Regions from separate parts of the Enterobacter sp. genome, predicted to be linked through region 1. Evidence: riboswitches for the same ligand, from Rfam matches in the RefSeq annotation. Region 1 holds a riboswitch; each other region holds the start of a gene.
The links. Region 1 has a riboswitch for thiamine pyrophosphate ahead of thiM (hydroxyethylthiazole kinase). Riboswitches for the same ligand answer to the same signal wherever they lie in the genome.
Positions count from the first base shown of each region.

Region 1 (9,924 bases):
GGCGACATCTTCCGGTATGCGAAGCCCTTGCCCCAGCAGCGTCTGATACACCATAAACGCGATACGATCGTTGCCGCAGATAACCGCGTCAAACCGGGGAATGCCATTCTGGATGTGAGCCAGCAACACTGACGGAATGTCGCGGTAGTGCTCATCGCCGGGTGCCATATAGCTGTGCGCCAGGCCGTCCGGATCGAGCCCCGCTTCACGGCATGCACGCTCCAGCCCCTGACGACGACGGGTTGTGGCCAGATGCCCCTCAGGCAAATGCAGGCAGAGAGGTCGTCGATAACCCTTCGCGAGTAACGCCCGCACGGCGGTATACTGCCCCTGTTCATCATCAGGAATATAGCTGGCGACCTTTTCGCCGTCACTTTCGCAATTGGCCAGCACGCAGGGAAGGGTGAGAAGTTTGGCCGGGAGAGGAACCTGACGTAACCCCATGGTGGTGTAGATAATTCCGTCAGGCCGATGAGAGAGAAGAAGGTCGACAATGGCGTCCGGGTTGTCATCGGTAAACATATTCATCACGAAGCTGTTCCAGCCGTGCATTCTGGCCGTCTCTTCAATTGACAGCGTGATCTCCACCGAAAAAGGTGTCGTCACCGTATCGAGCGCCAGTACGCCTATGGTTTTAGGCGAGGCATGCGCGCCGCGAATTTTCTTGGCGGACAGGTCAGGAACGTAGCTGGTCTGCTCGATAGCAAGCTTAACGCGCGCCAGCGTTTCAGGTTTAAGGCGCTCCGGGCTATTCAGCGCGCGGGAGACCGTCATCAGCGATACGTTAGCCAGCTTTGCGACGTCCTTCAGGGAAGCCATTTTCTTACTCCGTTAATGCTCTGCGGGAAAGGGTATACAACTAAGTGGCTGATGTAAAAGGAAAGCTGATGCACAGGGCAGGCCATATTTAATTCAGTGATTAATATTTGATCGCGATCTCATTCTATCAATGTTAACGTTAACTTTCGTGATTAACATCTTAAATTTCCGCCAAACCGGATGAGAAAGCGTAAATGTTAACGTTACCATAATGTCATTACTCCAATATGAGAATGTCATGATGAAAACGCATCACTCTCACAGCTACCCTTTATTAAGCGCATTACTGTTTTTCTTTTTTGTCACATGGTCATCTTCCGGCTCGTTGCTCTCTATCTGGCTCCACCAGGAGGTGGGGTTAAAGGCAGGGGATACGGGAGTCATCTATGCCGTGCTGTCCGTCTCCGCGCTGTGCGCGCAAATCTGCTACGGCTTCATTCAGGACAAGCTTGGCCTGCGCAAAAACCTGCTCTGGTTTCTGACCAGCCTGCTCATTCTTTCTGGCCCGGCCTTCCTGCTGTTTGGTTATCTGCTGCAAATTAACGTGTTACTCGGCAGTATTTTCGGTGGGATTTATATCGGCCTGACGTTTAACGGCGGGATAGGGGTACTGGAGTCCTATACCGAGCGCGTGGCCCGCCAGAGTCAGTTTGAGTTTGGCAAGGCGAGGATGTGGGGATCGCTGGGCTGGGCGGCAGCAACCTTTTTTGCCGGGCTCCTGTTTAACATTAACCCGAAGCTGAACTTCGCGGTGGCGAGCTGCGCCGGGCTGGTGTTTTTTGTGTTGCTGGCGCGCCTAAGAGTCTCTTCCGCGCCGCACGCCATGCAGGAGGCGGTATCCGGCGGTAAGGTCACGCTGGAGGATGCCTTACGTCTGTTGACGCTGCCGCGCTTCTGGGCGCTGGTGTTTTTTGTTATCGGCACCTGTATTTATGGCGTCTACGACCAGCAGTTCCCGGTCTATTTCTCCTCACAGTTCCCGACGCTGCAGGAAGGAAACGCCATGTACGGCTATCTCAACTCCTTCCAGGTTTTCCTTGAGGCGGCGGGCATGTTTTGCGCCCCGTGGCTGGTGAATCGCCTCGGTGCGAAAAACGGCCTGATTTTCGCCGGAATGGTGATGGCGATGCGTATGGTGGCATCGGGTCTGGTTGAGGGTCCGGTATTGATCTCCATTACCAAGCTATTGCACGCGGTTGAGCTGCCCGTTTTGCTGGTCTCCATCTTTAAATACAACAGCCTGCATTTTGATAAGCGGCTCTCTTCCACCCTCTATCTGGTGGGCTTTGCCTGTACAAGCTCGGTGATTGCCTCGGTGCTGTCGCCGCTGGCAGGTTACAGCTATGAGAAATACGGCTTTGCCCAGTCCTATCTCATCATGGGTCTACTGGTCTTCAGCACCACGTTTATCTCCATCTTCCTGTTGCGCTCGGGTAAGTTCTCTTCTGACCCGCTCATGCCGCAACCTTCCACCATCTGATCAAAGAGTAGAGAAATGGCGTATTCCATTACGAAAGCAGAACAGGAACTTCAGTCCAGACGCGAAGGGCTTAACCTGCGCTGGTATCCCCGTTACCACCTCGCTGCGCGAGCTGGCTGGATGAACGACCCTAATGGCCTGGTGTGGTTTGACGGCTGGTATCACGCGTTTTACCAGCATCATCCATATTCGACCCAGTGGGGTCCGATGCACTGGGGCCATGCGCGCAGCAAGGATTTAGTTCACTGGGAGCACCTCCCTGTTGCGCTGGCACCGGAAGGACCAGACGACAAGGACGGCTGTTTTTCCGGCTCGGCGGTAGTCGATGGCGATACGCTGGCGCTGATTTATACCGGACATAAATTCCACGGAGATCCTGGCGATGAGGCTAATCTCTACCAGTTGCAGTGTCTGGCCACCAGCCGTGACGGTATTCATTTTGCCCGGCAGGGAACGATCGTTGACACGCCGCCTGGACTGCATCACTTCCGCGACCCGAAAGTGTGGCGTGAAGGGGAGAGCTGGTACATGGTTGTCGGCGCGCGCGACGGTGAGACGGGCCAGGTGCGCGTATACCGTTCTGCCGATCTGCGCGAGTGGCTGGATACGGGCGTGCTTGCGGTGGCTGAAAAAGAGATGGGCTATATGTGGGAATGCCCGGACTTTTTTACCCTCAACGGTAAACGCGTGCTGATGTTTTCGCCTCAGGGGCTGGCGGCAGAGGGATTCAAAAATCGTAATCTTTTCCAGAGCGGCTACCTGTTGGGCGAGTGGCAGCCCGGCCAACCTTTTGTGCGTGAAGGGGAATTTGTGGAGATGGATCGCGGGTATGATTTCTATGCGCCGCAAAGTTTCCTGACTCCTGACGGCCGCCGCATTGTTATCGGCTGGCTGGACATGTGGGAATCGCCCCTGCCGGAACAGCAGGATGGCTGGGCGGGTATGCTTTCTTTACCGCGCGAGCTGACGCTGAGTGCGGATAACCATCTGCAAATGCGGCCAGCCAGAGAAGTTGAAGCCCTGCGCGGGGCGTGGTTCCCCTGGCCGATAAGTACACTTAATAACCAGCAGATGACGCTGGTGGAACACTGCGATGCGATGGAAGTCATTCTGCAATGGGATTGCACGAATAGCAGCGCGGAGCAATACGGCATTCGTCTCGGCGACGGCCTACGCCTCTATGTTGATGCCCAGATGCAGCGCCTGGTGCTGGAGCGACACTATCCACAGTATGGCCTGTGCGGTACCCGAAGCGTCGCGCTTAACCTGAACGACGCGCTCAGCCTGCGCCTGTTCTTTGACTGCTCTTCGGTGGAAGTGTTTGTTAACGAAGGTGAGGCGTGCCTCAGCAGCCGTATTTATCCTGATGCCGAATGCCGCGAGCTGGCGTTATTTGCCTGGACGGGAGGAGCATCGCTTATTCATGGCGGGGCGTGGCAGTTAGAGTAAATCTGTATTTAGTCATGAGCTAAAATAAAGCCCCATACAAATGGGGCTATGTAAATCTTATCAGGAGGGAGCGTAGTGCTAAGATCACATTTTTGATAATTGTGCGTTTAGAACTCTCTCTTTCTCGACAACCAGCTGCATAATATAGCTACCCTTGTGCCATAAACCCTTATTTGGCTTCCAGCCTTTCGAAAGCAGATATTCAGCAGCATCAGAGATTGGCTTATTCATAACGTGATCCGCTTCACCTGAAAACTGTATAACATCGCCGCTCGCTTTGGCAGGCCTGCTGTCACAACGACCCGCAGCATCCATAACCTGAGTGCAGCCTTCAGGAAAATGCTTATGTGCTGATTGTGCAAGTTGAGCAGCATTCTCCAAAGCCTGTTTTTCTGCAGCAGCGTTAATGGCTGTAGTGCGGTTTTGCTCTGCAATATAACAAGCGTCTTTACTCACCCCCTTGCTTTGACAATCCGCCATCCATTGAGCTGGTGAGGAACACGCAGCAAGATATAATACAGCCGCTATCATCATTAACTTTTTCATTATTGCCTCAGTAATTACAATTATAAATATAGGTGCCTAACATCAAGCCGATCCATATCCCTAATAAAATAAAAGTGAGATACAAAACAGCGGAGATAAAAATGTACTTTGTCATTTTATTTGCGAGCAGCAATGTATTGAGTTATAGCCAGCTGATCAAAACTCATGGGCGATTTCTTTAGCTCACTGGCATTTTGTTTTAATACTGTAACATCACCATCCGTATGATGCGGACGCCGCAACAATTTCATTGCCGTTGGATGTACCTGATGTAGAGAGAGTAGCAGCTACATTCTCAGCGAACTTATGACGGTAGCCGATCGCATAACCTTGCGCATCTTTGAAGTTGGCAGCACCGACGGCAACCGCGTTATCTGTATCAACGTAATGCAAACCAGCAAGAGAAGCAGCGCCAGCGATACCAGCACGATATTCCTTGCGATCCTCATTCTGCTGATTCTCCAGAGAAGAGAACTTAGCGTTATTTTGACTCTCTAACGCAGTAATACGTGATTCATGATTCGCTAATTGTGCGCTGTGATTCTGAATTGTCGCTTCCTGTGTTTGCTGGCGTGACTGAACGGTAGCAACAGCAGATTTATTCGCTGCGGCTACCGTTTCTGCATCGACAGCTAAAGATTGCGCATAAGCGCCCGTATTAAATGCCTGAGTCGCTTTGCCAGAGGCATCCTGAAGTGCTTGATCTTGTCTATCCTGATCGGCGTTGAAAATGCTTTTATCTACCTTACTTGCTAGCGCTTGAGTGTTGGCGTCTGCTTTGTTGTTCGCATTGGTCGCGGTGATGTCAGTTTTATCTACTCTCGTGTTTGTATCAATAATTGCTTGACCGTTAGTAATAACGCCTTGTAAAGCCGCGTCTGCTTTATTATTAGTGTTATCAATCAATATATTCTGTTTGTTATCAGTGATTGTCTGATCTGCTTTGTAATCGTCGACTTTCTGGTTAAGGATAGCGTTAGCTTGAGTGTTAGCATTTACGCCATCTTGAGCGGTGTTAGCTGTATCTTGTGCTTTATTAATAGCTGTATTTGCTCTGTCAATATCGCCCTGAAGGTTATAGATTTGCCCGTCTTGCTTAATGTTACTCCCCTCAATGTTATCAAGGTTATAGGCGGTTTTATCGGTACCCTGAATTTGAATGTGAGCACCTGGATTGTTGACGTTATCGTCAAGGTTTATGTTTGCTTCCGCAGCATTTGCAGTATTCATTGAACCAGCAAACACAAAACCAAAAACAGCGATAGCTGTTGTATTTAAATAGTTCATTTTAAAGCTCTCATCATCACTACAAGAAAAAATAAAGTAAGGGCGCTATCCTGGCGGGAAGATACAACGCCTTGTTATATCTGAAATAATTCACTATTAACGTTGAAAATTTTGGTTTGATAACTTATTTCGTAACGTGCAGTAACTATCTATGAATGTGTAATTTTGATTATTGATCTAAATCATAAATAGCAGGAATAGCAAAACGAACCGTTCCAGAAAAGCTCGGCTTAATAATCTTATAATACAATAAGATAGCGATTCATAATGGATGAGAGTCAAATTAGATATAAAACACTAATACATTAAATATATTTAAGTGTTTTGATTTGAATGGGTTAATAATACACATAACAGTTTATGTAAATTTATGGTTTTTTGCCGATTATTTATTATCGAACCTTTCGTCAGCTTCGAATGAAAATAAATTCAGCTCATTTTTGTTCCGGGATATACCAGGAAAAAATATTTATGTTGAAGATGCTAGCGAAAAAGTGTTTAGGGAGATTCATAACGCGATCGCTGCCGTGATAAATCAAAACCCCTTGCGCCTGGCCTGTGGCCACGGTTACACTGAATGAGAACATTGATTTCAATAAATCATTGTTTTAAAAGTATTTTGACTCGGGGTGCCCTTCTTCGTTGAAGGCTGAGAAATACCCGTATTACCTGATCTGGATAATGCCAGCGTAGGGAAGTCAGATGCCTTCCCGGTCATCGCTTCTTCACGCAAGGCAGGAGCGAACCCATGCAGCCTGACCTGCTCGATTTACACGTTTTACATCACTTCCGCACCCGTTCTCCGCTGACCCATTGTATGACCAATGATGTCGTACAGACCTTTACGGCCAACGTTCTGCTGGCGCTTGGCGCATCCCCGGCGATGGTGATTGAGGCCGAAGAGGCCGAGCAGTTTGCCGCGATCGCCGATGCGCTGCTGGTCAACGTTGGCACGCTGACCGCGCCGCGCGCCCAGTCGATGCGCCGGGCGATTGAGAGCGCGGTGGCGGCAGGCAAGCCCTGGACGCTGGACCCGGTTGCCGTGGGCGCCCTGACGTTCCGCACCCGGTTTTGCCATCAAATCCTTGCCCTGAAACCGGCGGCCATTCGCGGCAATGCCTCTGAAATCCTTGCTCTTGCCGGGATGAGCCCGGGCGGGCGCGGCGTTGATACGACCGATACCGCAGCCAGCGCGGTGCCCGCTGCACAGGCGCTGGCTCGCCAGACCAATGCCGTTGTGGTCGTCACCGGCGAGGTGGATTACATCACGGACGGGCAACGTACCCGAACGGTTACCGGCGGTGACCCGCTGATGACGCGCGTGGTGGGCACCGGGTGCGCGCTCTCTGCCGTTGTGGCGGCGAGCTGCTCGCTGCCGGGTGACCGGCTGGATAACGTCGCTGCCGCCTGCGGATGGATGAAACGAGCCGGAACGGTCGCGGTTGCGCAGTCGCGTGGCCCGGGCAGTTTTGCCAGCGCGTTCCTGGATGCGCTCTATACGCTGGAGGAGCAGGCATGAAGCGGATTAACGCCCTGACCATTGCCGGCACCGATCCCAGCGGCGGCGCGGGTATCCAGGCTGACCTGAAAACATTCTCGGCCCTTGGCGCGTACGGCTGCTCGGTCGTTACCGCGCTGGTGGCGCAAAACACGCGCGGCGTGCAGTCGGTCTACCGTATCGAGCCGGATTTTGTTGCCGCGCAGCTGGATTCTGTGTTCAGCGACGTGCGCATCGATACCACCAAGATCGGCATGCTGGCCGAGACGGATATTGTGGAAGCGGTGGCCGAGCGGCTTAAACGCTATCAGGTGCAAAACGTGGTGCTGGATACCGTCATGCTGGCAAAAAGCGGCGACCCGCTGCTTTCGGCCTCCGCCGTGGAGACGCTGCGTACAAAACTGCTGCCGCAGGTGGCGCTTATCACGCCCAATCTGCCGGAAGCCGCCGCGCTGTTAGGCACATCGCATGCGCAAACGGAACGCGAGATGAAAGCGCAGGGAAACGCGCTGCTGGCGATGGGCTGCGGCGCGGTGCTGATGAAGGGCGGTCATCTTGACGATGCTGAAAGCCCGGACTGGCTCTTTACCCGCGATGGCGAAGTACGTTTTACCGCGCCGCGCGTGCAGACCAAAAACACCCACGGCACGGGCTGCACGCTCTCCGCCGCGCTGGCGGCGCTGCGTCCCCGGCATGAAGGCTGGGCCGATACGGTTAGCGAAGCGAAAGCCTGGCTCTCGGCGGCGCTGGCAAAAGCCGATACTCTGGAAGTCGGTCACGGTATTGGGCCGGTTCATCATTTTCATGCATGGTGGTAACCCAGTATACTGGCAGGAAACACCACGCCTGAGAAAACAGAGATGGAACAAGCGCATACCCGGTTAATCGCTCAACTGAATGAACGGATCGCCGCGCCGGACAACACGCCGCTGTACCTGAAATTTGCCGAAACGGTAAAAAATGCGGTGCGCAGCGGGGTGCTGGAGCACGGGAATATTTTGCCCGGCGAGCGCGATCTGAGCCAGTTAACCGGCGTGTCGCGCATCACCGTGCGAAAGGCAATGCAGGCGCTGGAGGAAGAGGGCGTGGTGACGCGTTCCCGTGGATATGGCACGCAAATCAACAACATCTTTGAATATTCGCTGAAAGAGGCGCGCGGGTTCTCGCAGCAGGTGGTGCTGCGCGGCCAAAAGCCCAATACGCTGTGGGTCAACAAGCGGGTGGTGAAATGCCCGGAAGAGGTGGCTAATCACCTGTCGATCTCCCCGGACAGCGAGGTTTTTTTACTTAAGCGCATTCGCTATGTGGATGACGATGCGGTGTCGATTGAAGAGTCCTGGGTCCCGGTCGGGTTAATTCCCGATCCGGATGCCATTGGCATTTCGCTGTACGACTACTTCCGCAGTCAGAACATCTTCCCGCAGCGCACCCGCTCAAGGGTGAGCGCCCGCATGCCGGACAGCGAGTTTCAGGCGCACATTAAGATGGATGAAAAAATACCGGTGCTGGTGATCAAGCAGGTTGCGCTTGACCAGCAGCACCGTCCGATTGAGTACAGCATCAGCTACTGTCGCAGCGATCTATACGTCTTTGTGTGCGAGGAGTAATTCCTCACGAGTCGGGGCGCAATCGCCGCCGCGGTGGCTGACCACCCAGGACGCCACGGCATTCCCCAGCAAAACGGCGTCTGCCAGTGACCATCCCGCTGCCAGCCCTGCCAGCGTGCCGCCCGCGTGGCTGTCGCCAGCACCAATGGTGTCCACAACCGTCGCCGGGAACGCCGGAACAACGCCCGAGGCGTCACCCTCATACCACATAGCACCGTCTTTATCATGGCGCACAATTAGCGCGGCGCCGAAGCGTTGCTGCCACACTTCACCCAGGTTTTCAGACTCCACACCTAATCTTTCAGCTGCAAGTTCCGCTTCCTGACGATTGAGCGACACGATTGGCCTGCAGGCCATAATCCGCTCCATCAGCGCGTCGGGAATATCCGCGATGCGGGGGCCGAAATCGATCAATGCCGTCACGTCCTGTAATCCCTCCAGCCAACGTGTCAGCAGCTCGCCGCACGGCGATGCCAGCTGGTAGCCGGACAAATAAACCAGACTGTTTTGCGGAACGTAAAGCGCATCCAGCCAGCGCTGCTGCCACTGGTTCTCCACGCCGCTAAAGGACATAAAGGTACGTTCGCCGTCAGGCTCAACCAGCGCCAGGCACCAGCCGTTGTCGCCCGTATCGGCCTCCACGGCGCTGTGCAGATCCTGCTTCGCCATGGCGTTGCGGATAATATCCGCCCAGACGCCGTGACCGACGGGCAGAGCGTTTTGCGCCATAATGCCGAGCCGCTTCAGGGCGATGGCGATATTCAGCGCGCAGCCGCCGATATTCACGCCCTGCTGTTTAAGCTCGATATCGCACCCGCGCCAGGGCAGGGCGTAGGCGTCGGCGATGACGTCTATCACCGCTGCGCCCAGCACCGTCACCGGGCGCGTGGCGTGCAGGGTGTCGAGACGTTGGGCAAATGCATTCATACGCCCTCCCTTTGCTCCCGATAGTGCAGCAGTTTCTCGCAATAGTGACCGAAATCGAGCCGGTTAACGGCGTCGAGCTCGGCCTTCAGCGCCGGGTCAATCGCCTGAACGCCGTGGAGCGCGCCGCAGATGGCTGTCGCCATGGCGCCAATGGTGTCCGTATCGCCGCCCAGGTTGGCGCATAAAATGGCGCAGCGGTTCGGATCGGTTTCCGCCAGTTCGACCATCGCAATGGCCGCCGGGACGGACTCAATGGTGCTGGTTCCTGCGCCGACAAGCTGATAAATCTGCTCGCTGGCGGAGTCGATGCC
Region 1 is NZ_CDRQYH010000006.1:6,371-16,294, forward strand. Features, by position in the region: gene ACWYRJ_RS03365 (LacI family DNA-binding transcriptional regulator) at 1-819, opposite strand, end outside; gene ACWYRJ_RS03370 (oligosaccharide MFS transporter) at 1,058-2,299, shown strand; gene ACWYRJ_RS03375 (glycoside hydrolase family 32 protein) at 2,315-3,748, shown strand; gene ACWYRJ_RS03380 (hypothetical protein) at 3,833-4,294, opposite strand; gene ACWYRJ_RS03385 (YadA C-terminal domain-containing protein) at 4,508-5,581, opposite strand; TPP riboswitch at 6,197-6,294, shown strand; gene thiM (hydroxyethylthiazole kinase) at 6,330-7,100, shown strand; gene thiD (bifunctional hydroxymethylpyrimidine kinase/phosphomethylpyrimidine kinase) at 7,097-7,897, shown strand; gene ACWYRJ_RS03400 (GntR family transcriptional regulator) at 7,940-8,686, shown strand; gene ACWYRJ_RS03405 (PfkB family carbohydrate kinase) at 8,660-9,613, opposite strand; gene ACWYRJ_RS03410 (ADP-ribosylglycohydrolase family protein) at 9,610-9,924, opposite strand, start outside.

Region 2 (9,924 bases), on a different contig from region 1:
ACGCACTTTCACATGTTCGGGGGTTTTGCTGTAGACGTTCAGTTCAATCAGCGACAGGTCATCTCCCTGCCAGCGATATTCCGCAGTCGACGTATTGCCGTTATGCCACGGGCTGAAGGCAGAAAGCAGATGAACTTCGCCGCCGGAATCTTTGCGCCAGATCCTGACCGCGCCCTGGTTGTCCGCGTAACCGCTGGCGGTAAACGGCGGCAGGGAGGTGTCGTGGCTACAGGCTGACAGCAGCAGCATGCCTGCCAGCGCGAGCGTTCCACGCCAGAAAGACAAAAGGGGCGTTACCGCCCCTTCGCTAAAACTGTTCACTGCCACGCGTCTTACTTAACAGCGTCTTTCAGTGCTTTACCAGAAACAAATGCCGGCACGTTAGCTGCGGCGATTTTGATTTCTTTACCGGTCTGCGGGTTGCGGCCAGTACGCTCAGCGCGGTGGTTCACTTTGAAGGTACCGAAACCAACCAGTTGTACAGCATCACCTTCTTTCAGAGACTCAGTAATAGCAGCCAGGGTAGATTCCAGAGCAGCTTTAGCCTGCACTTTAGACAGATCAGCCTTGTCCGCAATTACATCAATCAGTTGAGTCTTGTTCATAAGTTATCCTTACAATGTGTTTATCGCTTGCTAAGCATCGAGTGCGACGAAAATGCCAAAAAAGCACTCTCCTGCATACACGCACCGATAGCCACTTTTTTTCGCCCCCCAAATGTAGACCAGACAAGGGGCGAAAGGGAAGAGTCGAGGAGCGACAAAACGGGCGTTATCTCAAGATTTATTGTCTCATTGGTTAAAAATTATACCAATATTGCTCTCGCCAGCCTCTCGTAAGTCCGCGCGCAGCCCTTTTATCAGCTCAATATCGCGTTCTTCACACTCTGCTAACAGGCGGAAAATTTCCCACTGAATGTCCCATTCTTGCTCAACCGCCGGGTTCGCACGCAGTTCTTCGTCGGTCATTTCCCGACCTTCCTGGGTCATTTCCAGCATCGCGACGGTCGTAATAGATGCCTTACTGACTTCAATAGCGTGCTCCAGCGTTTCACCGCTCAGACGGGAGTGAAGCAGTTCGCTTAACGCCACGCAGGCATCAATCGCCGGGTAGACACCGTACAGATCAAAATCATCCGCCACCGGAATCGCCTCTTCCAGCTTTTCGAGCTGAGAGTCGAAATTCACCTTCGCGTCTTTCACCGTCAGCGTTTCCCAGATCAGATCCAGAATGCGACGGTAGATATGGCCATCACCAAAGCCGGTCTGCTTGCAGAACGCGGCATAGTTGGGATACATGCGCTCGCACAGGCAAGCCATAAAGGTGACGTGCTGCCAGCTTTCCAGCTTTTCAAGGCGCAGGTGAATCGGGTTTTGTAGCATGATGATCTCTCGAATCGAAAATTAGGCGCAGTTTACCTGAATCATCGCTGAATTTCCTGCCAACGAACAAAAGCCGGACGTGAAGACGCCACTGCGTCTGCCCAGCGCGTCGGCTCCGGCAAGCGGTAGCCCTTCATGCAGCGCTGCACCCACGCGAGGGCGCTGTCCATGCTCACACGGTGCCCGGTAGCGATAAAGAGCGGGTTACAGCGTGCCTTGCTGCGCCAGACCCACGCCAGCTGCTCGCCTTTATGGATGAGCGGCGCCAGCGCACCCGGCTCGGATGCAAGAGGTTCAAACGCGCCGCACAGGCGTTTCTTGGCGACGCCAATGGTCGGCACATCCACCAGCAGCCCAAAATGACTGGCAACGCCTAAACGACGCGGATGTGAGATCCCGTGCCCATCGACAAACAGCAGGTCAGGTTTTTGCGAGAGCTGCTCCCACGCTGCCAGCAGCGCGGGATATTCGCGGAAGGAGAGAAAGCCCGGAATATACGGCATGGTGGTCGCGATACGCGCGACCTTGTACTCCACCAGCTCAAGCGAAGGGTATTTCAGTACCACCATCGCCGCTCGCGTCACGTCCCCACCCTGCTCGAATCCGACGTCTGCTCCGCCAATGTACTGCGGAGGGTCCTTATCCAGACAATCCTCGCGGATCACCGATGAGGCCAGTTCGATTTGTTGAGCGCGTAGCGACGCGAGATCCATAACGACTCCTTACTTGTGATACTGGGCAGAAAGCCGATGCACCGCCTCCACAAATACGCCTGCGTGTTCTGGCGGCACATCCTGATGAATGCCGTGGCCGAGGTTAAAGACGTGGCCTTCCCCCTGGCCGAAACCAGACAGTATAGTCGACACTTCTTCTTCAATGCGGGCTGGCGGCGCATAGAGCATGGACGGGTCCATATTGCCCTGCAGCGCTACTTTGTCGCCCACGCGACGACGCGCATCGGCGATATCGGTGGTCCAGTCGAGACCCAGCGCGTCGCAGCCGGTTGCCGCCATCGCTTCCAGCCACTGGCCGCCACCTTTGGTGAACAGCGTCACCGGCACGCGGCGACCTTCGTTTTCACGCAGCAGGCCGTCGACGATTTTATGCATGTAATACAGGGAGAACTGCTGATAATCGCGCCCGGTCAGCACGCCGCCCCAGGTATCGAAAATCATCACCGACTGCGCGCCCGCCTTAATCTGCGCGTTCAGATAGAGCGTAACGCTCTTCGCCAGCTTGTCGAGCAGCGCATGCAGGGCCAGCGGCTCGGCGTACATCATCTTTTTAATCATGGTGAAGGCTTTGCTGCTGCCCCCTTCCACCATATAGGTCGCCAGCGTCCACGGGCTGCCTGAGAAGCCAATCAGCGGCACTTCCCCTTTCAGCTCGCGGCGAATGGTGCGCACGGCGTTCATCACGTAGCCCAGCTCGCCTTCCGGATCGGGAATCGGCAGCTTGTCCACGTCGGCTTTGCTTTTGATCGGAGAGGTGAAACGCGGACCTTCACCGGTTTCGAAGTACAGGCCAAGGCCCATCGCATCCGGAATGGTCAGAATATCCGAGAAGAGGATCGCCGCATCCAGCGGGAAGCGGCGCAGCGGCTGGAGCGTCACTTCACAGGCCAGCTCGGCGTTTTTGCAAAGCGACATAAAATCGCCCGCCTGCGCGCGCGTGGCTTTGTACTCTGGCAGATAGCGTCCCGCCTGGCGCATCATCCACACCGGGGTGACATCAACGGGCTGGCGCAGCAGCGCACGCAGATAACGATCGTTCTTCAGTTCGGTCATTTTTGCAGTTCCTTAAGCGTCATGGCCTCAGTGTAACACTACTCATACTCGGCCCGACACATCACCACGGTATCTTCTATCAGCCGACGCGCCACGGTACCCGGCGGTGGTAACAGCGGTAAATCGTCGTAGCGATACCAGTTCGCATCCAGCAGCTCTTTCCGATCGATAACGATCTCGCCGCTGTCATATTCGGCCATAAAGGCCGTCATCAGCGACTGCGGGAACGGCCACGGCTGGGAGGTGACATAGCGCAGGTTCTTCACTTTGATGCCGCTCTCCTCCATTACCTCGCGCGCCACCGCCTGCTCCAGCGTTTCGCCCACCTCGACGAAGCCGGCCAGCACGGTGTGTACGCCGTTGCGATGACGGGTATGCTGCGCCAGCAGAATGGAATCATCCCGGCGGATAGCGACGATAATGCACGGCGCAATTTGCGGATAGTAGCGCTCGCGGCAGTGGCTGCAGAGCATCGCCCACTCGGTTTTGCTCGGACGCATGGTATGACCGCAGTAGCCGCAGTATTTGTGCGAGCGATAAAACTCCGCCAGCTGCACGCCGCGCCCCGCCAGCTGGAACAGGCCCACGTCCAGATCCAACACCTGGCGAACGGATCCCATATCCTGACGGCGCGCTTGCTGGATCAACCACACGGGCTCACCCTGCCACTCGCCGATCTCTAGCGCAGGCTGGCCCACGAGATCGAACGTTTCCGCCGCACCGTAGGGCAGTTCTCCACCGGGCAACCATAATTTTTGTTCGTGGCTGACGATCCACCAACCCAGATCTGATTTTTCAATAATACGATCCATATCTATTGCACTACCTTCGCTTCACTGACATGTTGTTAGCATTGTGGTTACATTCTGGATGAGCAGATTCAATCCTACACTTTGCGGAGTCGACCATGTTAAACCAGCTAGAAAGCCTGACTGAGCGCGTTAGAGGAAGTAACAAACTGGTGGATCGCTGGCTGCATGTGCGCAAGCATCTACTCGTGGCTTATTACAATCTGGTCGGCATTAAGCCTGGCAAAGAATCGTTTATGCGATTGAACGAAAAAGCGCTGGATGATTTTTGTCAGGGCCTGGTCGACTATCTGTCCGACGGCCATTTCAATATTTATGAACGCATTATCCGCGAAATGGAAGGGACAACGCCGTATTTAGCGGCCAGCAAGCTCTATCCGCTGCTGGAAGCCAATACCCAGCAGATCATGGATTACTATGATTCCACGCTCGAGAATGCCATCGATCACGATAACTATCTTGAGTTCCAGAAAGCGCTATCCGACCTCGGCGAAGCGCTTGAGGAGCGATTCACGCTGGAAGATAAGCTGATCTCTCTCGCCCTGGACAATGATTTGAACATCAGTAACGAAGAGAACGTCGCGCGCCCTGCTTGAGTTCTTAATCGTTAACGAGTAATTTACAACCATTCGCCCCTCTCACGAGGGGGATTTTTCTTGTCGGAGTGCCCAGAGCGAAAGCCGGGCTGAGACCGTTAATTCGGGATCCGCGGAACCTGATCAGGCTAATACCTGCGAAGGGAACAAGAGTCACACTGCTGTTGTATCGCCCCCCGGGCGATCCTCTCTTGCTTCATCCGTCGTCTGACAAGCCATGTCCTTCACTTTTGGAATGAGCTATGTCTACTGTAAAACTGACCCGCCGCGAACAGCGCGCACAGGCCCAACACTTCATCGACACGCTGGAAGGCACCGCTTTCCCCAACTCGAAACGCATCTACATTTCCGGCTCGCAGGACGATATCCGCGTTCCGATGCGCGAAATCCAGCTCAGCCCGACGCTTATCGGCGGCAGCAAAGAGAATCCACAGTATGAAGACAACGAAGCCGTGCCGGTGTATGACACCTCCGGCCCATACGGCGATCCTGATGTTGCCATCAACGTCCAGCAGGGGCTGGCAAAGCTGCGCCAGCCGTGGATTGACGCGCGTAACGACTGCGAAGAGCTGAGCGTGCTCAGCTCTGCGTACACCAAAGAGCGCCTGGCCGACGACGGCCTGGACGAGTTGCGCTTTACCGGCCTGCTGACGCCAAAACGTGCTAAAGCAGGTAAATGCGTGACCCAGCTGCACTACGCCCGCCAGGGTATCGTCACGCCGGAGATGGAGTTCATCGCCATCCGTGAAAACATGGGTCGCGAGCGTATCCGCAGTGAAGTGCTGCGCTATCAGCATCCTGGTGAAGGCTTTGGCGCGCGTCTGCCGGAGAACATCACGCCGGAATTTGTACGTGACGAAGTGGCCGCCGGCCGCGCGATTATCCCCGCCAACATTAACCACCCGGAATCCGAGCCGATGATTATCGGCCGCAACTTCCTGGTGAAGGTCAACGCTAACATCGGTAACTCGGCCGTCACCTCCTCCATCGAAGAAGAGGTGGAAAAGCTGGTCTGGTCCACGCGCTGGGGTGCGGACACGGTAATGGATCTCTCCACCGGCCGCTATATCCATGAAACCCGCGAATGGATCCTGCGTAACAGCCCGGTACCGATTGGCACCGTCCCGATTTATCAGGCGCTGGAGAAGGTCAACGGCATTGCCGAAGACCTCACCTGGGAAGCGTTCCGCGACACCCTGCTGGAGCAGGCCGAGCAGGGCGTGGACTACTTCACCATTCACGCGGGCGTGCTGCTGCGCTACGTGCCGATGACCGCGAAGCGTCTGACCGGCATCGTCTCGCGCGGCGGTTCCATCATGGCGAAGTGGTGCCTGTCCCATCACCAGGAAAACTTCCTCTACGAGCACTTCCGCGAAATTTGCGAAATCTGCGCCGCGTACGATGTCTCTCTGTCGCTGGGCGACGGCCTGCGTCCGGGCTCTATTCGCGACGCGAACGACGAAGCGCAGTTTGCCGAGCTGCACACGCTGGGCGAACTGACCAAAATCGCCTGGGAGTATGACGTGCAGGTGATGATTGAAGGTCCGGGACACGTGCCGATGCAGATGATCCGCCGCAACATGACCGAGGAGCTGGAGCACTGCCACGAAGCGCCGTTCTATACCCTGGGGCCATTGACCACCGATATTGCACCGGGCTATGACCACTTCACCTCAGGCATTGGCGCGGCGATGATCGGCTGGTTCGGCTGCGCCATGCTCTGCTACGTGACGCCGAAAGAGCACCTCGGCCTGCCAAATAAAGAGGACGTGAAGCAGGGGCTGATTACCTACAAAATTGCCGCCCACGCGGCGGATCTGGCCAAGGGCCATCCGGGCGCGCAAATCCGCGATAACGCCATGTCGAAGGCGCGCTTTGAATTCCGCTGGGAAGACCAGTTCAACCTGGCGCTGGATCCGTTCACCGCCCGCGCCTATCACGACGAGACCCTGCCGCAGGAATCAGGCAAAGTCGCGCACTTCTGCTCTATGTGCGGGCCAAAATTCTGCTCGATGAAAATCAGCCAGGAAGTGCGTGACTACGCCGCAGCGCAAACCATTGAAGTGGGCATGGCGGACATGTCTGAAACCTTCCGCGCCAAAGGCGGCGAAATCTACCTCAAAAAAGAGGAGGCGTAATGTACCAGCCCGATTTCCCACCCGTCCCCTACCGTTTAGGGCTCTATCCGGTGGTGGACAGCGTGGCGTGGATAGAGCGACTGCTGGAGGCAGGCGTTCGCACCCTCCAGCTGCGCATCAAGGATAAGCGCGATGACGAGGTGGAAGCCGATGTGGTTGCCGCCATCGCGCTGGGGCGTCGGTATAACGCCCGCCTGTTTATCAACGATTACTGGCGACTGGCCGTTAAGCACCAGGCGTACGGCGTGCATCTGGGTCAGGAAGACCTCGAAACAACGGATCTAAGCGCTATCCGTGAAGCCGGGCTGCGTCTTGGCGTGTCAACGCACGATGACATGGAGATCGACGTGGCCCTGGCGGCCCGTCCCTCTTACATCGCGCTGGGCCACGTCTTCCCGACGCAAACCAAGCAGATGCCCTCCGCACCGCAGGGTCTGACGCAGCTGGCGAGTCATCTTAAACGCCTTGCCGATTACCCCACCGTCGCCATCGGCGGAATCAGCCTTGAACGCGTCCCGGCGGTGCTGGAGACCGGCGTCGGCAGCATCGCCGTCGTCAGCGCCATCACCCAGGCTGCAGACTGGCAGTCCGCCACCGAACAGCTGTTACAGCTGGCAGGAGCTGGCGATGAACGATCGTGACTTTATGCGCTACAGCCGTCAGATCCTGCTGGAGGATATCGCCATCGACGGGCAGCAAAAGCTGCTCGCCAGCCGGGTGCTGATTGTCGGTCTGGGCGGATTAGGCGCGCCCGCCGCGCTTTATCTGGCAGGTGCGGGCATCGGCACGCTGGTGCTGGCGGACGACGATGAGGTCCACCTCAGCAACCTGCAGCGACAAATCCTCTTTACCACCGAGGATATCAGCCAGCCGAAAGCAAAAATCACCCGGCAGCGGCTGAACCAGCTAAACCCGGATATCGAGCTGATTGCCTTACAGGAGCGTCTTAGCGGTGAAAGCCTGCACCGTGAAGTCGCCCTTGCCGACGTGGTGCTGGACTGTACCGACAACATGGCGACGCGCCAGGCGATTAACGCCGCGTGCGTGGCAAATCATACGCCGCTTATCACCGCCAGCGCGGTGGGGTTCGGCGGGCAGATGATGGTTCTGACGCCACCGTGGACGCAGGGCTGCTATCGCTGCCTGTGGCCGGACGATGCCGAGCCGACGCGCAACTGCCGGACGGCGGGCATTCTTGGTCCGGTGGTCGGCGTAATGGGCACCATGCAGGCGCTGGAAGCCATCAAGCTGCTCAGCGGCATGGAGACGGAACGCAATACGCTGCGGCTGTTTGATGCCCGCTCAGCCGGCTGGCGCCAGCTGGCGTTACGCCGCGCCAGCCGCTGCCCGGTATGTGGAGACCGCGATGCGCATTCTGTTTAACGATGAGCCGATGAGATGCGACGACGGGCTTACCGTTGCCGCACTGCTCGACAAGCTGCGTCAGCTCAAGCCGGGAACGGCGTTGGCGCTCAATCAACAGATCCTGCCGCGCGAGCAGTGGGAACATCAGCAGGTCAATGAAGGCGACCAGATCCTGCTGTTTCAGGTTATCGCAGGGGGCTGAGATGTTACGTATTGCCGATAAGGTTTTTGATTCGCATCTGTTTACCGGAACCGGAAAATTCGCCTCGCCGCAGCTGATGGTGGATGCCATTCGCGAAAGCGGCAGCCAGCTGGTGACGCTGGCGCTCAAGCGCGTGGATCTGCGCCACCACAGCGATGCCATTCTGGCTCCGTTGCTGGAAGCAGGCGTCACGCTGTTGCCCAACACCTCCGGCGCCAAAACGGCCGAAGAGGCGATTTTTGCCGCGCAGCTGGCCCGCGAGGCGCTCGGCACCCGCTGGCTAAAGCTGGAAATCCATCCGGATGCCCGCTGGCTGCTGCCCGACCCGATTGAAACGCTGAAAGCGGCTGAAAAGCTGGTGCAGCAAGGGTTTACCGTCCTGCCCTACTGCGGCGCTGACCCTGTTCTGTGCAAACGTCTCGAAGAGGTCGGCTGCGCTGCCGTTATGCCGCTGGGGGCCCCCATTGGCTCCAACCAGGGGCTGGAAACCCGCGCGATGCTGGAGATCATCATCGAGCAGGCCACCGTGCCGGTGGTCGTTGATGCGGGCATTGGCGTGCCCAGCCATGCCGCGCAAGCGCTGGAGATGGGCGCTGACGCGGTACTGGTGAATACGGCCATCGCGGTTGCCGACGACCCGGTCATGATGGCGCGTGCATTCCGCATGGCCGTACAGGCTGGCCTGCTGGCAAGGGGAGCCGGCCCCGGTTCGCGCAGTTTCCAGGCGCAGGCCACCAGCCCGCTGACCGGTTTTCTGGAGGCGATCTCATGAGCACGTTTACCGAGCGCTGGCGGCAGCTTAACTGGGACGACATTGCCCTGCGCATCAACAGCAAAACGGCGGCTGACGTGGAGCGCGCGCTGCATGCCCGCCATCTGACCCGCGAGGATCTGATGGCCCTGCTCTCCCCCGCGGCGAGCGCGTACCTCGAACCGATGGCCCAGCGAGCACAGCGGCTCACCCGCCAGCGTTTTGGCAACACGGTGAGCTTCTACGTGCCGCTCTATCTCTCCAACCTGTGCGCCAATGACTGCACCTACTGCGGTTTTTCCATGAGCAACCGCATCAAGCGTAAAACGCTCGATGAAGATGAGATTTCCCGGGAGTGTGCGGCCATTCGTGAAATGGGCTTTGAACATCTTCTGCTGGTCACGGGCGAACATCAGGGAAAAGTGGGAATGGACTATTTCCGTCAGCACCTTCCCGCCATTCGTCGTCAGTTTTCGTCGTTGCAGATGGAAGTGCAGCCCCTGTCGCAGGAGGAGTACGCAGAGCTCAAAAACCTCGGGCTGGACGGGGTCATGGTCTACCAGGAAACCTATCATGAGGCGACGTACGCCCGGCACCACCTGAAGGGTAAGAAACAGGATTTCTTTTTCCGGCTGGAAACGCCGGACAGGCTCGGCCGCGCGGGTATCGACAAAATCGGTCTGGGTGCGCTGATCGGGCTCTCCGACAGCTGGCGGGTGGATTGTTATATGGTGGCGGAACATTTGCTGTGGCTCCAGCAGCACTACTGGCAGAGCCGTTATTCCATCTCCTTCCCGCGCCTGCGCCCCTGTGCGGGAGGGATCGAACCGGCTTCGCTAATGGATGAACGCCAGCTGGTGCAGACGATCTGCGCGTTTCGCCTGCTCGCCCCGG
Region 2 is NZ_CDRQYH010000064.1:3,710-13,633, forward strand. Features, by position in the region: gene ACWYRJ_RS16585 (DUF1481 domain-containing protein) at 1-321, opposite strand, end outside; gene hupA (nucleoid-associated protein HU-alpha) at 333-605, opposite strand; gene ACWYRJ_RS16595 (YjaG family protein) at 792-1,382, opposite strand; gene nfi (deoxyribonuclease V) at 1,424-2,095, opposite strand; gene hemE (uroporphyrinogen decarboxylase) at 2,105-3,169, opposite strand; gene nudC (NAD(+) diphosphatase) at 3,208-3,981, opposite strand; gene rsd (sigma D regulator) at 4,077-4,574, shown strand; TPP riboswitch at 4,629-4,737, shown strand; gene thiC (phosphomethylpyrimidine synthase ThiC) at 4,817-6,712, shown strand; gene thiE (thiamine phosphate synthase) at 6,712-7,353, shown strand; gene ACWYRJ_RS16630 (HesA/MoeB/ThiF family protein) at 7,340-8,095, shown strand; gene thiS (sulfur carrier protein ThiS) at 8,079-8,279, shown strand; gene thiG (thiazole synthase) at 8,281-9,051, shown strand; gene thiH (2-iminoacetate synthase ThiH) at 9,048-9,924, shown strand, end outside.
Region 2: it holds a riboswitch for thiamine pyrophosphate, as region 1 does, so the genes downstream of both, thiC (phosphomethylpyrimidine synthase ThiC) here and thiM (hydroxyethylthiazole kinase) in region 1, are expected to answer to the same signal.

Region 3 (9,924 bases), on a different contig from region 1:
GCGGGTACCACTCAACGCTGGTTGCTATCTCCTGGCCGGACGTACAGTCCACTGCCAGCGCGCGAACCGAATCGCTGCCAAAATCGAGGCCAATCGCAATTGCCATGGTGTTGCTCCATCGAAAAAACAGGTATGGAAGAACATTAGAGACTGGGGGAAAAAGTCGTCAGGCAGGATCCGCTAATCTTATGGACTAAATTGCTGTTACAACGGAAAGTGTGACGCCGTGCAAATATTCAATGTGGACATTTCTGCCGCACTTATAGACACTTTTGTTACTGGTTATCTGCTTGCTCTGGCGAAGAAATCAGGGGGAAAGGCTGAAACATGGCGGACGTAAAAGCGGCGTGATGCTTTTTAGATCTTTACGCGGGCCATTTTTAAGCTGCTTTTAGTGATATGGACAATTGGTTTCCTTCAGGACCCTTGGGAGAACTGAATCTATGGCCGAAACGCAAAACGATCCCCTGCTGCCGGGATACTCGTTTAACGCGCACCTTGTGGCGGGACTGACCCCTATCGAGGCTGAGGGATATCTCGACTTTTACGTCGACCGACCGCTTGGGATGAAAGGGTATATCCTCAACCTCACCGTGCGAGGGGAAGGAATCATCAAGAACGGTGACCAGCAGTTTGTCTGCCGCCCGGGGGATATCCTGCTGTTCCCGCCGGGTGAGATCCACCACTATGGCCGTCATCCTGAGGCCAAAGAGTGGTATCACCAGTGGGTTTACTTCCGTCCGCGCGCCTACTGGCAGGAGTGGCTTTCCTGGCCAGCAATTTTTGCGCACACCGGTTTTTATCGCCCGGACGAGGTTCATCTTGCGCAGTTTCGCGAGCTTTTTGCCCAGATTATCGAGGCGGGGCAGGCCGGTGGTCGCTATGCCGAACTGCTGGCGATAAACCTCCTTGAACAGCTGCTGCTGCGACGGATGGAGGCGATTAACGAGTCGCTTAACCCGCCGCTGGATAACCGCGTGCGCGACGCCTGCCAGTACATCAGCGACCACCTGGCCGATAGCCAGTTTGATATCGCCAGCGTTGCTCAGCACGTCTGCCTGTCGCCGTCGCGGCTGTCGCATCTGTTCCGCCAGCAGCTGGGCGTCAGCGTATTGAGCTGGCGTGAAGATCAGCGCATCAGCCAGGCGAAACTGTTGCTCAGCACCACCCGGATGCCCATCGCCACCGTGGGACGCAACGTAGGCTTTGAGGATCAGCTCTATTTCTCCCGCGTATTTAAAAAATGTACCGGTGCCAGTCCGAGTGAATTCCGCGCGGGATGTGAATAATTGGTAAAAAAAGATAAACAAACAGGTGAATGCGGAAAGCAACCTGTAAACTATTCAGACAATTGTTGCCTTGACGCGGTGCGGGGCGCTAAGCAGAATCGCTGATTCGTTTTCTGACCGGAATAGTTATGCAGGCATTGCTGGAACACTTTATTACCCAGTCCGTTATGTACTCGCTCATCGCCGTGGCGCTGGTGGCGTTTCTGGAGTCGCTGGCGCTCGTCGGGTTAATCCTGCCCGGCACCGTAATGATGGCAGGGCTTGGTGCGCTGATTGGCAGCGGCGAGGTTAATTTCTGGCAGGCGTGGCTCGCCGGGATTATCGGCTGCCTGCTCGGCGACTGGATCTCCTTCTGGCTGGGCTGGCGCTTTAAGAAGCCGCTGCACCGCTGGTCGTTCATGAAAAAGAACAAAGCCTTGCTGGATAAAACCGAGCATGCGCTGCATCAGCACAGCATGTTTACCATCCTCGTCGGGCGCTTTGTCGGGCCAACGCGTCCGCTGGTGCCAATGGTGGCCGGGATGCTGGATCTGCCCGTCGCGAAATTCGTGGTGCCGAACATTATCGGCTGCGTCTTCTGGCCGCCGTTCTACTTCCTGCCGGGGATCCTCGCGGGTGCTGCCATTGATATTCCGGACGGGATGCAAAGCGGTGAGTTTAAGTGGTTGCTGCTGGGCACGGCGCTGCTGCTGTGGCTGGCGGTCTGGCTCTGCTGGCGACTGTGGCGCAGCGCTAAAGCCAGTGTCGATCGCCTGACGCGCTACCTCCCGCGTACTCGCCTGCTCTGGCTGGCTCCGCTGACGCTGGGTGTGGCTGCGGTAGCCCTGGTCGCGCTGATTCGTCACCCGCTGATGCCGGTGTACGGTGAGATTTTGTTAAAAGTGGTCAGTCGTTAAGGACTATTGCCCTCTCCCAGTGGGAGAGGGCAAGGGTGAGGGCATCAGACCGCACGAATGCCCAACAGTGAAGACGCCCCCGCTTGACCACTGAGCAGCTCTTCCGTCTTCCCATCCCATGCAATCCGCCCTTCGGCAACGACCACCGATCTCGGCGCAATCCGTGCTGCATCCTCAATACTGTGCGAAACCATCAGCATCGTCAGCTGCTGGCGCTGGCAGACCTCCTGCACCAGGGCGAGCATCTCCTGACGCAGCGCGGGATCGAGCGCCGAGAAGGGCTCATCCAGCAGCAGAAGCGGCTGCTCGCGCACCAGACAACGCGCCAGCGCCACGCGCTGACGCTGGCCGCCGGAGAGCTCGCCCGGCAGCCTGTCGATAAATTCGGTGATCCCCATCTGTCCGGCAATCACTTCAAGTTTTTCGCGTTGGGCATCGTTCAGCCTGAGCCCCGGATGCATTCCCAGCGCGATGTTTTGCCGCACCGTCAGATGGGTGAAGAGGTTATTTTCCTGAAACAGCATCGACACAGGACGTTTAGCCGGAGGGGCGTTGGTGAAATCACGATTATCGATGGCTATCGACCCGCTGGCAGGTTGCAGAAAGCCGGCGATCAAATTGAGCAAGGTGCTTTTCCCGGCACCGCTTGGGCCAAGCACCGCAATCCGCTCGCCCTGCTGAACGGAGAGCGTGAAGCGCATCGGCAGATGCTGATAGAGCCAGGTTACATCAGTCAGTTTTAACATCACGCCCCGGGAGTTTTTCGATAACGGTAAATAAGGCAAAGCACAGCAGCAGCAGTAACAGCGCGGTAACCGCGCCATCCTGACTGCGGTAAGAGCCGATTTGCTGATAAAGCCAGTACGGAAGCGTGCGGAAATCGTCATTGCCGAACAGCGCCACGACGCCAAAGTCTCCAATAGAGAGCACGCAGGCAAACGCCAGCGCCTGCGCCAGCGGGCGTTTTAGCGCGCGCAGTTCGACTACCTTCAGCCGCTGCCAGCCCTGCATCCCCAGCGACTGGCACAGCAAACCGTAGCGGCTGTTGACGTCGCGCATCGGGTTTTCCAGCACCTTGAGCGCGTAGGGGATGGCCATTAAGGCGTTGGTGAAAATCACAATGCCATCTGCCCTTTCCGGCAGGCCGAAGGTGCTGTTAAACAGTAAAAAGAAGCCCGTTGCCAGCACGATGCCCGGCATCGCCAGGATCAGCATGCCCGTCAGCTCCAGCATTTGTCCGGCTTTTTGCGCCTGGCGGGCGTAGAGCTCACGGCTGCTCCACAGCAGCATCATGGTCAGGAGGACGCACAGTAATCCGGCAGCGAGGGCGATACGCAGCGAGGTCCAGGTGGCTTGCCAGAGAACGGGCTGTTGCAGGACGGACCCGAGATTGAGGTTCAATCCGTCAACAATAACGGCCATCAGCGGCGGCAGCAGTAGCAGAAGCGCCAGCGCGATCAGGATAAAATCACTGACGCGGCTGTGCAGGCTGTCCTGCGGATCGCGCCAGCCGGTTATTTGATGACTGCCAGCGGGAATGGCTTTACTCAGCCGCTGGCTCAACAGCACCAGCGCAAGACAGCACGCCATCTGCACCATCGCCAGCAGCGCGGCGCGACCGGGATCGTAGTCGTAACTCAGCGCCTGGTAAATCGCCAGCTCAATGGTGGTGGCCTGCGGCCCGCCGCCGAGTGACAGCACGGTGGCAAAGCTGGCAAAGCAGAGCATAAAGATTAACGCCGCCACGGGCGGGAGCTGGCGGCGAAGCCACGGCCATTCGACAAAGCGGAAGAACGACACGCCGCGCATGCCGAGCTGGGCGGCAATCTGACGCTGTTCGCCGGGAATATTTTCCAGCGCCTGCAAAAAGAGGCGCGTTGCCATCGGCATATTGAAAAATACGTGCGCCAGCAGAATGCCCTGCAGTCCGTAAGGCGAGAATGACCATTCCAGGCCAAGCTGACCGAACAGTGAAGACAGCCAGCCCTGGCGACCGTAAACGCTTAGAATACCAAATACCGCCACCAGCACGGGCAGGATCAGCGTCATGGCGCACAGGCGCAGCAGGGCCTGCCTGCCGGGAAATCGCCGTCGATACAGAGCGCGTGCCAGAAAAATAGCCGGGATCACCGACAGCAGGGCAGAAAGAGACGCCTGCCAGAAGGAGAACCGGATAACGTGCCAGAGGTAGCTGTCGTGCCAGAGGGCGAGCAGGTCGCTCCCTGGCGCGTTAAACCACAATGCAAGAAAAGCCCCCAGGCTGACCGCTACCATCACGGCGGCGGCGAGCAGCCCGGGAAGTAACCAGCCGGGAATCAACGGCTGACGGCGCGTTGCCATTCGCTTACCCATGCTGCACGCTGCGCGGCGACCTGCTGCGGCGTAAACTCCAGCGAGGTTTTCGGTTTGGTCAACTGCTCGAAACCTGCGGGCAGCGCAACGTTAGTAACCGGATACATCCAGTTGCCCGCTGGAATGGCGTTCTGGAACGCCGGTGAAACCATAAACTTCAGGAACTTCTCGGCCAGCTCCGGCTGTTTGCTGGCAGCGGTACGCGCGGCCACTTCCACCTGCAGATAGTGCCCTTCCGCAAAATCTGCGGCTGCATAGTTGTCTTTTTTCTCGGCGATAATGTGGTAGGCCGGGGAGGTGGTGTAGCTCAGCACCAGGTCGCTTTCGCCTTTGAGGAACAGGCCGTAGGCTTCGCTCCAGCCTTTGGTCACGGTGACGGTTTTGGCGGCCAGCTTCTGCCATGCTTCCGGTGCTTTATCCCCGTAGACCTTTTGCATCCATAGCAGCAGGCCCAGACCCGGCGTGCTGGTACGCGGATCTTCGTAAATTACGCGCCACTTCTGATCGCTTTCGACCAGCTCTTTCAGGCTCTTCGGCGGGTTTTTCAGCTTATTTTTGTCGTAAACAAAAGCAAAGTAGCCGTAGTCGAACGGCACAAAGGTGTCGTTCTTCCAGCCGCCCGGCACGTTAACGGCATCTGCCGCGACGCCGCTTTTGGCAAACAGTTTGGTTTGCGAGGCGGCTTCCAGCAGGTTGTTATCCAGCCCGAGTACCACGTCGGCTTTACTGTTTTTTCCTTCCATGCGCAGACGGTTGAGCAGCGACACGCCATCTTCAAGCGCCACGAACTTCAGCTCGCAGTTGCAGTCCGCTTCAAAGGCTTTTTTGACAACCGGGCCAGGGCCCCAGTCGGCAGAGAAGGAGTCGTAGGTGTAGACCGTCAGGACGGGTTTGGCAAAAGCAGGCAGCGCGAACAGCGCCAGCAGGGGGAGAACTTTTTTTAACACTTTGCACCTCAGGGTTGAGTGGCAAAGGATTTTGAGCGACAGCCTCAAATCCCTTCGCCGGCGTTATCCGGATCAGGTTCGACGGGTATTATCTCAGCGCACATCTGTGATGCAGCACCCCGTTGAGAACGGCGCTATTGTAATGATTTGGTGAATATTACGAAAGCGTTATGGCTCCGGTGGCGCAAACCAGGCGGATTTAAAATCAAACCAGCCCAGGGTGTTCATCCGCAGGCCGCGCATGCTGCGCTGGCCCTGGATCATCAGCCAGTGGTGGATCAGCGGGACGATCGCCTGCTCGGCCAGCAGCTGCTGGCACCAAACGGCAAGGTTCATCTCGCCCGATCGCCATAGGGCGGCGTCCTGCTGCCAGTCCCGATCGATGCAGTGCTGGATCAGCGGGACTTCATACAGGTGTGAAAATAATGAAAAATCGAGCGGCAGGGTAAAATTAGCGCTGTTGAGCCAGATATCGCTGGCGATCTCTCCCTGATGCCATTCGTCATAGTCCACTTCTCTTACCTCTAACTTGACCCCCTCGGCTGCCAGCAGGCGGGTCATGATCCTCGCGATAAAACGATGCTCCACGTGCTCGCGGTAGTAGGTCAGGGTGATGGACTCCAGCCCTGCGGGTTTGTCGCAGTGCGACGGCCGGGCGTGGTGCCAGCGCGGAAGCAGGCCGTAGGCCGGAAACCAGTATGTCTGGTACTGCTCTTCCGCATGGTAGATCAGATTGGAAGGGGACAGCACGTGGCTGATCCACTTGCGGACGCCCTGGTTTGCCCCGCGGTGGGTGCGGCGGTCAAACAGGAGATAGTAGCATCCTTCCTCCAGGCGGCTCTCCACGGCCTTTTCTCCGGTGGTGGGGCCTTCAAGCGTCAGACCGCAGCTCAGGTCTTCATTGAGATCAGGCAATACCCACACGTTCACTTCGTCGATCAGCGCCCGATAGCCAAAGTAGTCATCGAACGCGCGGATTTTCAGCTGGTTGCTGTTATTGCGGGACACGGAGTAGGGCCCGGTGCCAATCGGCAGGCTGGCAAAATTGTTCAATGATTCCCACTCGCCGGGCAAAATCATCGACGGTACATAGCCCAGCAGCCAGGGAAGCCACTTGTCCTGCTGCGACAGCTCAATGTCTAGCGTCCAGGCCGTGGGGGAGTGGATGCGCGAAATATGCGAGTAGAGCGGCAGCCTGCGGGCGCGTTCCAGAGAGGCGATGACGTCGTGCATCTCCAGCTCGCGGCCGTGGTGAAAGTGGATGCCGGGGCGTAAGAAGAAGCGCCAGTGGCGCGGGGAAAGCTGCTGCCAGTGGTGCGCAATATCCGCCTCCAGTTCCCCGTTTTCCTCATTTATGCGCGTCAGGCCGCTGAAGATTTGTCGGGCCATGTGGGTTTCCGAGCGGCGTAACGCCGTGCCGGGCAACAGATTTTTCATCGGACGGTAGTAGAGCACCCGAAGAATGTGTCGGCCCTGACGAAAGCTGCGTCCGAGATGGGAGACCAGCATCTGGCGCACGGCGGCCTTGTCGCCCACCAGCTGGACCAGCTGATCGATGCGGTCCTGTTCGAGCAGATCTTCTGCGCGCTGCTGCTGCAACGCCAGTCCGGTATACAGGAAGGTCAGCCGCGAACGTTTGCCGCGTCCCGCTTCCGCTTCCCAGCTTAACCACCCCTGCTGCTGCATGGTGTTGAGCAGCGTGCGCATATGACGGCGGGAACAGCTAAGCAGGTCCGCCAGCTCGTTGAGCGTGGTCTCCTGCGATTGTCCCTCGCAGCACTGCCAGAGGCGGATAAACTGTTGTTGCAGACGACCGGAAGGCATAAAAGGGGAACTCCTGACAAAAAACCAGCAATTTATTTATCCCTATATTAGGCCAATAATTCTCCTCGATGAAGCGAGGAGGTAAATTATGAAGAGGTCTACCGCACGTCAGTTTTATCAGCAGTACTTTTCAGCGACAAAAGGATCGTCCTGGCTGGCCCGCCGGTGTGCAGAGCAACGGCTGAAAACGTTAGAAGAATTGATGCAGTGGGACGTTACGACACCGACCTCTTCCCGCTAACTCGCCTCGATCATGTGTGACTGAGTATTGGTGCTTATCACCCGCCAGCAAAATGTTTTTGCTGGCTTTTTTCGTTTACTATTCACCCAATTTCGATTCGCTTTCACAAGGACTTGCGCATGCTGTGGTTGATGACGATGGGGCGACGCCTGAACGGCGTGTATGCCGCTTTTATGCTGGTGGCCTTTATGATGGGCGTGGCGGGGGCGCTTCAGGCGCCGACGCTGAGCCTGTTTCTCAGCCGCGAGGTGGGGGCTCAGCCGTTTTGGGTCGGCCTGTTTTATACCGTCAATGCCATTGCCGGGATCCTGGTCAGCCTCGCGCTGGCGAAACGATCGGACAGCCAGGGCGATCGCCGCAAGCTGATCCTCTTTTGCTGCGCCATGGCCGTGGGTAACGCGCTGCTCTTTGCCTTCAATCGTCATTATCTGACGCTCATTACCTGCGGCGTGCTGCTGGCGTCGTTGGCGAACACCGCTATGCCGCAGCTGTTCGCCCTGGCCCGTGAATATGCGGATAACTCCGCGCGGGAAGTGGTGATGTTCAGCTCGGTGATGCGTGCCCAGCTCTCGCTGGCGTGGGTCATTGGTCCGCCGCTGGCCTTTATGCTGGCGTTGAACTATGGCTTTACCACCATGTTCTCCATTGCGGCAGGGATTTTTGTCATCAGCCTGGCGCTGATAGCCTTCGCACTGCCGTCCGTGGCCCGCGTCGAACAGGCGACGGATAAACCTGTTACCCAGGTGAGCGGCTGGCAGGACAAGAACGTCCGCATGTTGTTTATTGCCTCGACGCTGATGTGGACCTGCAACACCATGTACATTATTGATATGCCGCTGTGGATCAGCAGCGATCTGGGCTTACCGGACAAGCTCGCAGGGATCTTAATGGGAACCGCCGCCGGGCTGGAAATTCCGGCGATGATTCTGGCGGGCTATTACGTTAAGCGCTTTGGAAAGCGTCGGATGATGATCGTCGCCGTGGCGGCCGGGGTACTGTTCTACGCGGGGTTGATCCTTTTCCATTCGCGTGAAGCGTTGCTGGCGCTGCAGCTGTTTAACGCCGTGTTTATTGGAATTGTTGCCGGGATCGGCATGCTCTGGTTCCAGGATCTGATGCCCGGCCGTGCAGGCTCGGCAACGACGCTTTTTACCAACAGTATTTCAACCGGCGTGATCCTGGCGGGCGTGATTCAGGGGGCGCTGGCGCAAAGCTATGGCCATGCGTCGGTCTACTGGATGATTGCGGCGCTATCCGTCGTGACGCTCCTGCTGACCTGCCGCGTAAAAGACGTGTGATCGGATGAGTGAAACGGAGCCCGGGAGCACCGGGCTCTGCGAACCGTTTTATTCGGAATACTGATATTTACGCTGCGCGCGTAGCGTCAGGTACATATGAACGAGGCCCATGAAACCGTGTGCCCAGAAATATGTCTCAATAAAAACTGTCAGGAATTTATGCAAATCTAAGACGGATTCCGTGACGGACGAAACCGGCCCAAGCGTGGCGTTCAGCACGAACCAGGCCGCGCCGCAGAGTGCAACGCCCAGCAGCGCCAGCACACCCAGACCTTGCACCGTTGCCGCCATACCGCCAGCATGCGCGTCAGGTAATTGACGCTGCGCGAGGGTGCGAATATCTTCAACGATTCCACGAAAATCCAGCGCCAGCCAGGCGAAGTAATACTTAAATCCGCGCTGGGTTAACATCCATGCCATCATGGCAATACCACAAAAAATTAAACCAAACCCTGAGATAACATGGATCCAGGTAACAATTCCGTTCAGTCCGGATTCGTGGAGGGCCTCGCTTTCGGTGAAATTAGAATTGATAATTTGGGCCAGCACCAGTATGGCTACAAGAATGTGCAGTACGCGAAGAAAAGGCGTTTCTTTATGGGGAAGCGTATTACGTAGCGTTGGGTTCATCGCTTTTTACCTCAATAATGAGAGAGCTGATGCGATGCAGTGTGACGCAGATTAATTAACGAAACCTTAACGATGAGTAGCGTCACACTGTATTTATGCGTTCCGATTAGTGGGCAGGATCAATATGCGTCATCACGTTCAGCACATTGAATTTTTGCATCACGTTGTTTCTGGCATTGACGGCAATCTGATGCCCTTCTTTTACGCTTAATTCGCCGTTCACTTCCAGATGGACATCGACAAGGGCTAAATCGCCCATCTTGCGGGTTTTTAAATCATGGAGTCCGGTGACGCCTTCGGTTGAGAGAAGACACGTTTTGATATCGTGCTCCAGCTCGGGTTCAAGCGAACGGTCCATCAGATCGTGCAGGGCATCGGCAGAGAATTTGTAACCCATATGGGCGATGAACACTCCGACAATCAGGGCCGCAATCAGGTCCATCGCGT
Region 3 is NZ_CDRQYH010000001.1:132,535-142,458, reverse strand. Features, by position in the region: gene araB (ribulokinase) at 1-106, opposite strand, end outside; gene araC (arabinose operon transcriptional regulator AraC) at 444-1,289, shown strand; gene ACWYRJ_RS00630 (DedA family protein) at 1,418-2,185, shown strand; gene thiQ (thiamine ABC transporter ATP-binding protein ThiQ) at 2,230-2,931, opposite strand; gene thiP (thiamine/thiamine pyrophosphate ABC transporter permease ThiP) at 2,915-4,525, opposite strand; gene thiB (thiamine ABC transporter substrate binding subunit) at 4,501-5,484, opposite strand; TPP riboswitch at 5,516-5,616, opposite strand; gene sgrR (HTH-type transcriptional regulator SgrR) at 5,653-7,308, opposite strand; gene sgrT (glucose uptake inhibitor SgrT) at 7,397-7,549, shown strand; gene ACWYRJ_RS00600 (sugar efflux transporter) at 7,669-8,847, shown strand; gene ACWYRJ_RS00595 (cytochrome b/b6 domain-containing protein) at 8,896-9,477, opposite strand; gene ACWYRJ_RS00590 (cation diffusion facilitator family transporter) at 9,584-9,924, opposite strand, start outside.
Region 3: it holds a riboswitch for thiamine pyrophosphate, as region 1 does, so the genes downstream of both, thiB (thiamine ABC transporter substrate binding subunit) here and thiM (hydroxyethylthiazole kinase) in region 1, are expected to answer to the same signal.